Regions from separate parts of the Desulfovibrio faecalis genome, predicted to be linked through region 4. Evidence: predicted binding sites of a transcription regulator. Region 4 holds the regulator's gene; each other region holds the start of a gene.
The links. The regulator sigma-54, encoded in region 4, starts transcription at its own class of promoters, with help from an activator protein. The targets are predictions, from matches to a motif close to CTGGCACGGNNNNTGCTT.
Positions count from the first base shown of each region.

Region 1: ACUZ79_RS03540 (VgrG-related protein) is a predicted target of sigma-54. The motif match lies at 726-743, and genes of this name have one in related genera.
Region 2: nifH (nitrogenase iron protein) is a predicted target of sigma-54. The motif match lies at 722-739, and genes of this name have one in related genera.
Region 3: ACUZ79_RS05350 (SHOCT domain-containing protein) is a predicted target of sigma-54. The motif match lies at 1,164-1,181, and genes of this name have one in related genera.

Region 1 is NZ_JBRBQR010000001.1:801,564-803,762, reverse strand. Features, by position in the region: gene traT (complement resistance protein TraT) at 1-542, shown strand, start outside; gene ACUZ79_RS03540 (VgrG-related protein) at 783-1,916, shown strand; gene ACUZ79_RS03535 (glycosyltransferase family 9 protein) at 1,929-2,199, shown strand, end outside.
Region 2 is NZ_JBRBQR010000001.1:1,901,776-1,903,974, reverse strand. Features, by position in the region: gene nifH (nitrogenase iron protein) at 792-1,613, shown strand; gene ACUZ79_RS08485 (P-II family nitrogen regulator) at 1,641-1,964, shown strand; gene ACUZ79_RS08480 (P-II family nitrogen regulator) at 1,974-2,199, shown strand, end outside.
Region 3 is NZ_JBRBQR010000001.1:1,204,109-1,206,307, reverse strand. Features, by position in the region: gene ACUZ79_RS05355 (two-component system sensor histidine kinase NtrB) at 1-970, opposite strand, end outside; gene ACUZ79_RS05350 (SHOCT domain-containing protein) at 1,205-1,495, shown strand; gene ACUZ79_RS05345 (hypothetical protein) at 1,537-1,710, shown strand; gene ACUZ79_RS05340 (periplasmic heavy metal sensor) at 1,784-2,199, shown strand, end outside.
Region 4 is NZ_JBRBQR010000001.1:2,356,187-2,358,385, forward strand. Features, by position in the region: gene hpf (ribosome hibernation-promoting factor, HPF/YfiA family) at 1-272, opposite strand, end outside; gene rpoN (RNA polymerase factor sigma-54) at 309-1,733, opposite strand; gene ACUZ79_RS10365 (hypothetical protein) at 1,810-2,001, opposite strand; gene ACUZ79_RS10370 (CTP synthase) at 2,029-2,199, opposite strand, start outside.

The DNA of each region.
Region 1 (2,199 bases), 1.6 Mb from region 4:
TGCTGCGCCAGGGCCAGATTGAGGAGCCGGAAGCCGATGTGAACATCCATCCGGCGGTTTATGTTAACGTGCGCGACAATACCAACAAGGTTTTCGGCCTGCGCACCCAGGTGGAGACATGGCTGCAACGCCAGGGCTACACGGTAGTCCCAAACCCCAGCGAAGCGGGCTACATCCTCCAGATAGTCGTGCTCGCCGCCGGGACAACCGCGCCGGAAACCGCCCGTCAGGTGGTGACTGCCGGGTATGACGCACCCTCGCAACTGAGCGGCAAGGGCGGTACCGCCATGGTGGCGGATGTGCTGCTGGTGCAGCGGCATGTTCCAAGCACTCAGGGGTCCCGCAGTAAAAATCTCAAAAACATTGGCAAGCGCAATGCCGTTGGCAGCAGCCAGATGCGCATTGCCCTGCTTGCCCATCAGGAATTCAAGACCGGCGCGGGCATGCCCCCGGTCTTTGCCGAAACCCTTGCCAAGGAACTGGCGACCTCCGTTCACAGCGCCAACACCGAAGAAGCCCCAGCCCAGCCCGCCAAGCAGTAGCCGTTTCCGCGCGGAAGCCCCGCCGGAACCCCTACCCCATCGTCTTTCCCAAGGGCAACCGACGCTGTCGGTTGTCCTTGGTATTTGCGGCAGCCCTGACGGGTTCCTCCGCCAGCGTCAGCATTCCGGCGCAGGCCTGATCCGCAAAATATAACCTGTCGTTTTACCCGCGCATATCCAGAGTTGGCACTGTACTTGCTTTTTCCTCAACGCGGAGCCTCAGCCCCGCAGGAGGAACACATGGCACTTTCCAATTTTCTGATCCGCCCCCCATCTGATGCACAAAAGGCCCAGGCGGGAGCTCCACGCCGCACTGCGTCTGCACAGGCCGGAAACCCCGCGTCCTTTGCCAACATCATGAGCGGCCAGACCACCAATGCGGAAAACGCCAGCACTGCCGAAATGCAGCGCGCAGGCATGACCCTGGCCGGGAACATGGGGCAGCAGGGCATGGTACTGGCAGGGCGCTCGCCAAGCGATCTTGCCCGCACACAGGTATTCAGCAAGGCTGAAACCGACATGCGGCAGACCAAGGCCATTGACAGCCTCATGCAGACAGTATCCGGCGGCAACTCCACCCTTGATCTTGCCCGCAGCATGGGTACTGCCCGGCATCTGCGCTCCATGACCAGCGCCATGGACAACCGCATCAAGGGACTCAGCATGGGCGATTTTGTCCATTCGCGCACCCAGCCCCAGGCTCAGGCCCGCACCAAGGCCTCGCACAAGATAGAGGACATGGAGCTCGGTCAGCTTTCAGCCCGCTTTGAGTCTGGCAGCGACGGCATTGCCGCCGTGGGCTATGACCGCAACGGCGGCACCTCCTACGGCAAGTATCAGGTATCGTCACGCGCGGGCAGCCTGAAGGATTTTCTGGATTTTCTGGACACGGAAGCGCCGGATCTTTCCAAGCGCCTGCGATCATCCGGCCCTGGCAATACCGGCAGCCGCAAGGGAGCCATGCCCGACACATGGCGCGCCATTGCCAACGAACAGCCCGAGCGTTTTGAGGATCTTCAGGAGGCCTTTGTACGCCAGAGCCATTACAAACCCGCGCTGGAATCCATATCTCAGCGCATCGGCCTGAACCCCGACAAGGTTTCCACCGCCATGCGGGAGGTTATCTGGAGCACATCGGTGCAACACGGCCCAGCGGGCGCGGCCCGCATATTCGAGAGGGCGCACGCCATGAGCGGCAAACCGACCGATGCCGCCTATGAGCGCAACCTCATCAACAACGTGTACAATATACGCGTGGGGCAGTTTGGATCTTCCGACAGCAATATTCAGGCAGCCGTGGCCAACCGCTTCAAGCAAGAAAAGGCCCTGGCCCTGAACCTTCTGAACGGCGGCAAAACCTCGGCGCTGGCATAAGGCGGTCAATCAATGGAGACCACCTGCTCTGCGGCTGACCGCTCAGGCACCACACTGGTCATCAACCTGACGCGTTTTGGCGACCTTCTGCAATGCCAGCCCCTCATTGAGGATCTGTATCGTCAGGGCCAGACCGTGCATCTGGTGTGTCTGGACAATTTCTCCAGCGCCCAGCCCCTGCTGCGCCATGTAGAACGCACCTGGCCCCTGCCCGGCGCGCGGCTCATGGCCGACATGGACAAGGATTGGCGCATCGCAACGGCTCTTCTGCTGGAATTTGCCC
Region 2 (2,199 bases), 450 kb from region 4:
CATCCGCCGGATACTTCAAGAACTTCTGGCTGAGCGTAAAACTACCATCCCCACCGCCGAACCACTGCCTGCATTTCTGCCGCATATGCCGCGCATAAGCCGTGCGCCCGATCTTGCCCGCTGTATCTCTTACGCGGGTTGGCGTGTTCACGCTTTGCAGTTTTTACACTACCGTTCCTATTTTGATACAATTTTGAATCAAACTCTCCCGGCACCGCCATACATATCTTTGCGGCACGCAGGGCTGAGCATGCTTGAAGAATAAGCCCTTTTGCCTCCCCCACTGGCTGAACCGCCCGAGCAGATGCATTCTTGCCTGAACCGCCACCATCCTCCCCCACACTGCTCTCAATTCGCCCCTTTTTTTGTGATTAATCCCTACCCCCGCCCCATTTACCTGATGGGCCGGGCTTTCGCATTCATGGGCAGTCAGTGCTGACCTGCCTGCTTTCCTCTGCCGCGTCCATCACAGAGCGCCCCAAATGCAGCCCAGTCTGCCCCCGCATATTCACGCTTGGTGATTTCTCTGCAACACGTTCCCAATTTCAAACAAATTTGTATCGCCGATTCACGACCAAAATTTTTCTTCAAATAAAAACCTATTATTAAAGAAACTTACAGAGAACAGAGTTTTTTCTGCACCGTGGGCCATCTTAACAATTTTGTATTGATTGTGCATGCAGATCATAAAATTAAGTAATAATATTGGATAGTTAATCTAACGGCACGGTTTCTGCAGAAAGAGGGACAAGCGCAACGAGCGCGGGAACATCAAACCCAGAGGGAATCTCATGCGTCAGGTAGCTATTTACGGCAAGGGCGGCATCGGCAAGTCCACCACCACACAGAACCTTAACGCCGGTCTTGGCGAAATGGGCAAGAACATCATGATCGTGGGTTGCGACCCCAAGGCCGACTCCACGCGCCTTATCCTGGGCGGCCTTGCCCAGCAGAGCGTGCTCGATACCCTGCGCGAAGAGGGTGAAGACATCGAGCTGGATCTGGTGCTCAAAAATGGCTTCAAGGGCATCCGCTGCGTGGAATCCGGCGGCCCCGAACCGGGCGTTGGCTGTGCCGGGCGCGGCATCATCACCTCCATTGGTCTGCTGGAACGCCTTGGCGCCTACACCGAAGACCTCGACTACGTGTTCTATGACGTTTTGGGCGACGTTGTGTGCGGCGGTTTCGCCATGCCCATCCGTGAAGGCAAGGCCCAGGAAATCTACATTGTGGCTTCGGGCGAAATGATGGCCCTCTACGCCGCCAACAACATCTGCAAGGGTATCAAGAAGTACGCCAACACCGGCGGCGTGCGCCTTGGCGGCATCATCTGCAACAGCCGCAAGGTTGATGGCGAAGCCGAGCTTGTCTCTGCCGTTGCCAAGGAAATCGGCACCCAGATGATCCACTTCGTGCCGCGCGACAACATGGTGCAGCGCGCCGAAATCAACAAGCAGACCGTTATCGAATTCGACCCCACCTGCGGACAGGCCGACGAATACCGCTCCCTGGCCCAGAAGATCGATGGCAACGACATGTTTGTCATTCCCAAGCCCCTCTCCCAGGAACGGCTCGAAGAGCTGCTCATGGAACACGGCTTGATGGACGCCTAATCACCCAGCACGAAACGGAGAACAGCTATGCAGATGATTCGCACGATTATCCGGCCCGAAAAAACCACCGAGGTTCTCTCCGAGCTGCTGGCAGCGGGTTTTCCCGCCGTTACCAAGCTTGATGTGGTGGGGCGCGGCAAGCAGAAAGGCATCATGGTGGGCGATATCCAGTATGATGAAATTCCCAAGCAGATGCTCATGCTTGTGGTCAGCGACGAAGACAAGGACGATGCCATCCGCGTTATCCTGCGCGTGGCAAAAACGGGCGATGGTCACTTTGGCGATGGCAGAATCTTTGTTTCAAGCGTCAGCGAGGCCTGGACCATCAGCAGCGGCAAGTCCGGCCTGTAGGAGGCTCCCATGCAGGAAATAGTTGCAATGGTTCGAGCCAACATGGTGGCGGCGACAAAGAACGCCCTGTCCAAGGCCGGATGCCCCTCATTCTCATGCACCAAGTGCCTGGGACGCGGCAAAAAAGGCATGGATCCCGCCACCCTGCGCATGGTTATGGAAAGCGGCGAGCTGCCGCGCACTCCGGCGGGCGAATCCCTGACCGAAGTGGGCAGGCTGATCCCTAAGCGGTTGT
Region 3 (2,199 bases), 1.2 Mb from region 4:
TACGCCCGTTCGGATCACTGATCACAAGCCCGAGGGGGAGGTTTGCCACAACTTCTGCGGCCATGACTTGCTGATCGCGCACAATACGCCGCCAGCGACGGTTGTTGTGCATCCAGAACAGGGACACAAAACCAGCCAACCCCAATGCGGCCGCAAGCGCGGCAGAGAGCAGGTTGTTGCGCGCGTCCTGCGCCAGAGCATCCTCAAAGGGGCGCGCGTCAAAGCCCACCAGAGCCACGCCCACCACCTGCCGGGGGGCCTCAGGACCGGGACGACCACCAAACCCTCCTCGTGCGGGAGGGGGAGGAGGCGGATTGTCAAACACATCATTGGGGTCAGGCCCGTCAATATCAGGGGAACGCCCCAGCATGCGGCCCATCATGCCCATGCCGTGGGAGCCGTGCCCGCCGCCCATATGCTGTTGCCCACCCATGTGCTGTTGCCCATGTGAACGACTCAGGGGCGCAAATACTCGAAAAACCTCAAAAACTTCTTTTCCATCCACATTGCGCACCCGCCACATGGGCCGGTCTGAAACATCTGCAAGGGGGGGGATATCCTGAGGCTGCACCATCATGGGAGTGGGAGAAAATTCCGGAGCGGCGTCATCCGGCACGCCGGGAATCGGCGAGCTGTCGCCGCTCTGGGCAAGTATGGCCCCGCTCACATCGGTAACAGCCATATAGAGAATGCCGGGTTGGCGGGCCGTTTCGCTGAGCAGCGGGCGCAGGCCAAGCACTGTGCCGGGACTGAGGCGCAGGCCCGTACGGGTTCCGGCTTCAAGCGCCCAGATGAGCGCCTCGGCCCTGTCCGTAAGGTTGTGCACCATAAAGGCCCGCTCGCGCTGGTTGCTGCGCACGGAAAGCCCCACCAGTGTCAGGCCGAGAATAAGGGCCGCCCCAAGCAGCATCCAGGGTGAAAGGCCCATGCGCGACAAGCGCTGGGAGAGAGATGGGCGAAAACGGATCATGAGTGTTTCCTCAACGGCGCAGTATCATAAGTATGTATTTTTTACTCACCCCGCAAGCCCCCCGGTAAAAATTGGATAGCTGGCCAGCCAACTGAGTAAAAAATGGACAACATCAATCCAGACAGAGAACGCTGGGGACTTATCAATTCAATTTAATACAATAAATTTATATAGTTACAATGTTCCACTCATCTTGGCACGGCCTTTGCCTATACAGCATCAAACGGCGCTGAAATGCGCAGCACCAATCAGAAGACAAATAACAAACTGACGGCGCAACGTCACATTGAGGATACGGATATGTATGGCTGCGATATAGGAAGCGTAATGGGATGGGGAAATGGCATGACGCACCTCATATTCATGATACTGATTATTTCCCTTGCGGTCGCTTTTATCAGCAGAATATTCCCGTCGCAGAGAAGAAACATGGATTATACAGATTCCATGGCGATTCTTAAAAGGCGGTTGGCCTCTGGAGAAATCACTCTTGAGGAATACGAAAAACTGAAAAAAAGCATCTGAACGGCCTTGCCCTCTGCAGGCCGAACTAAAGGAGCATATTCATGAACTCTATCAAACTTACTCTGATTTTTGCTTCTCTGGCCCTGGTGCTGGCCTTTGCGGTAAACGCCTCTGCCACCAGCACGGAGGGTACCCAGGTCAGTTCCTCCTGGTGCGGCAACGGTCAATCCGGCTCGCACGGCCCCCACGGCCACGGGCATGGCTACGGGCGATAAGCTTTCCGTCAGCCTGCGCAAATAATCACCTAACCAACACGCAACTACCATCAAAACAAAAGGAAATACTACAATGAAGACCTCCAAGATCGTTACCAGCGGCGCGGCCCTTACCCTTGCCATCTTCCTCGGCCTTTCGGGCGTTGCCTCCGCCCGGAACGGCGACGGACAGGGCCCCGCAGGCATGGGCCCCGGCACAGGCATGGGCATGGGCCCCGGCATGGGTTACGGCATGGGCCCTGGCATGGGATTGTCCAGCGAGCAGATGGAAACCATGCAGCAGATTCACCAGAGCTTTGTTGAAAAAACACAGCCCACCATGCAACAGCATTTTTCCAAGATGGCTGAACTGAACAACCTTGCCGCCGCTGGCGCCAAGCCCGACGACGCCCGCGTCAAAGCCGCCCAGAAGGATCTGCGCGAAATCGACGCTAAGCTTTACAGCGCCAAGGCCGAAATGCTCAAGCAGATGTCTGACAAGGGCATTCC
Region 4 (2,199 bases):
ACCTGGCGCTTGATCTGCGATTCAACCTTGTCTGTCACAAGGTCAATGGCGGCGTACATGTCCGAAGTCTGCTCCGTGGCGTTGATGTGCAGGCCTTCGCCCGTAACGGTCACTTCGCAGCGATGACGGAACTTGTCGACTGTCAGCACAACGACAACTTCAAGGCCAGAGGCCTTGCCAAAAAACCGTCCCAGCTTTTCCATGCGGCGACGGGCATACTTCTTCAGATGTTCGGAGGCTTCAAAGTTCTTGAAAGCAAATGAGATGTTCATAAGTTCCTCCTAAGTATTGAGCCACTCGACGGGGAATCAGAAATGCTCCTTGCGCCTTGACGAAGATGGAATATCAAGCGCCGTGCGGTATTTTGCCACCGTGCGCCGCGCAATATTGACCTTGAGACGCTCCTTGAGCATTTCGCCGATACGCTCATCGCTGAGGGGGGATCGGGTATCTTCCTCAGAGATGAATTTCTTGATCAGAGCCTTGACGCTTTCTGAGCCTACCTGGCTTCCGTCATCGAGTTCAAGGCCGCTGTTAAAGAAAAACTTCAATTCAAAGATGCCGTGGGGCGTTGCCACATACTTGTTGGTGGTAATGCGGCTCACCGTTGATTCGTGCATGCTGATGTCGTCAGCAATATCCTTGAGAATGAGCGGCGCGAGCTTGGTCACGCCGTCCTCAAAAAATGGCTGCTGGTGGCGCACAATGCTTTCCATAACCTTATAAAGCGTGCGCTGGCGCTGATACAGGCTCTTGATAAGCCATGAGGCGGAGCGGATCTTTTCTGCGCAGTAGTCCTTTTCCTTCTCAGAGCCGCCAATGTTCATCTGGCTCATGGCCGAAAGCTGCAACTGGGGCAGGCCGTCATCATTGAGCAAAATCACAAATTCGTCGCCCATCTTGTACACAAATACATCGGGGCTTACGTAGGTTGGCTCGCCGCCGCCAAAACTTGCGCCGGGCAATGGGTCAAGGCTCTGGATGATATCCAGATACTCCTTGAGCTCTTCCATATCGAGCTTGAACTTGCGCAGCAGGGGCTTGTAGCGCTTGGCCTCGAGGTCTTCGAGGTGCGATTCTACCAGCTCCACGAGGATTGGGTCGCGGGCGTAATTGAGGCTCTTGATCTGCACCATCAGGCATTCGCGCGCATCGCGCGCGGCAACGCCGATGGGATCAAAAAGCTGCACCCTCTCAAGCACGGGCAGCACGGCCTCGGGCGCGACCTGGGCCATTTCGGCCACTTCTTCAATGCTGGCTTGCAGGTACCCGGCGGAGGAGAGGTTGCCGATAATGACCTCGCCAATGGCCTTCTGCTCTTCTGTCAGCGACGAAAGGCGCAACTGCCAGAAAAGATGCCCCTCAAGGGTGGGCTTGGCCGCATATCGGGCTTCAAGAGGCGAAATTTCTTCGGCAAGTTCAAACTCGCGCGACTGCGATAGGCGGGGGGTGCTGGCAAACTCACCGAGGTAATCTTCCCAGTCGGCGTCCTTGGCCAGTTCCCTGTCGTACACTTCCTCCTTTGGGGCTTCGCGGCTTTCCTCGTGCTGCTCCTGGGAGGCATCGTCCGTAAGTGAAGATTCTTCGAGAAAGGGGTTTTCAAGCAGTTCCTGCTGCACAGTTTCCAGAAGTTCCACGCGTGAGAGTTGCAACAGCTTGATTGCCTGCTGCAATTGCGGGGTCATTACCAGTTGCTGTGACAGCTTAAGTTGCTGCCGTAGTTCCAGTGCCATGTGTGCTCTTTTGCATTAACTAGCCATAGGACTATAGACTTATCTGTTTACAAGTACTGTGCCACATCTGCAAAAATTATGCAATAGCTAACAGTTGCAAGATCAGGTTCGCGGTATCGCCAACCAGCAGCAAGGGCTGCCAGCGCCAAAAATCCAGATTTGGCGCAGCATTTGCGCCATTGAAAATAATCTGCGCACCAAAAAAGGGGAAGGCAATGCCCTCCCCTTTTTGCGCGATTTTGCGATACCCAAGCTTGGTGAAAATCAAAAAGCCTCGCTGCGTTAGAGCCGCAAATTACACCTTGGCGAACTTTTTCGCCGCTCCGATAAATTCGCGGAACAGCGGATGCGCGTTCATGGGCCGGGACTTGAATTCGGGATGGAACTGGCAGCCAAGGAACCAGGGGTGGTTCTTCAGCTCAATGATTTCCACAAGCGAATCGTCAGGGGCGGTGCCGCTGAAAAC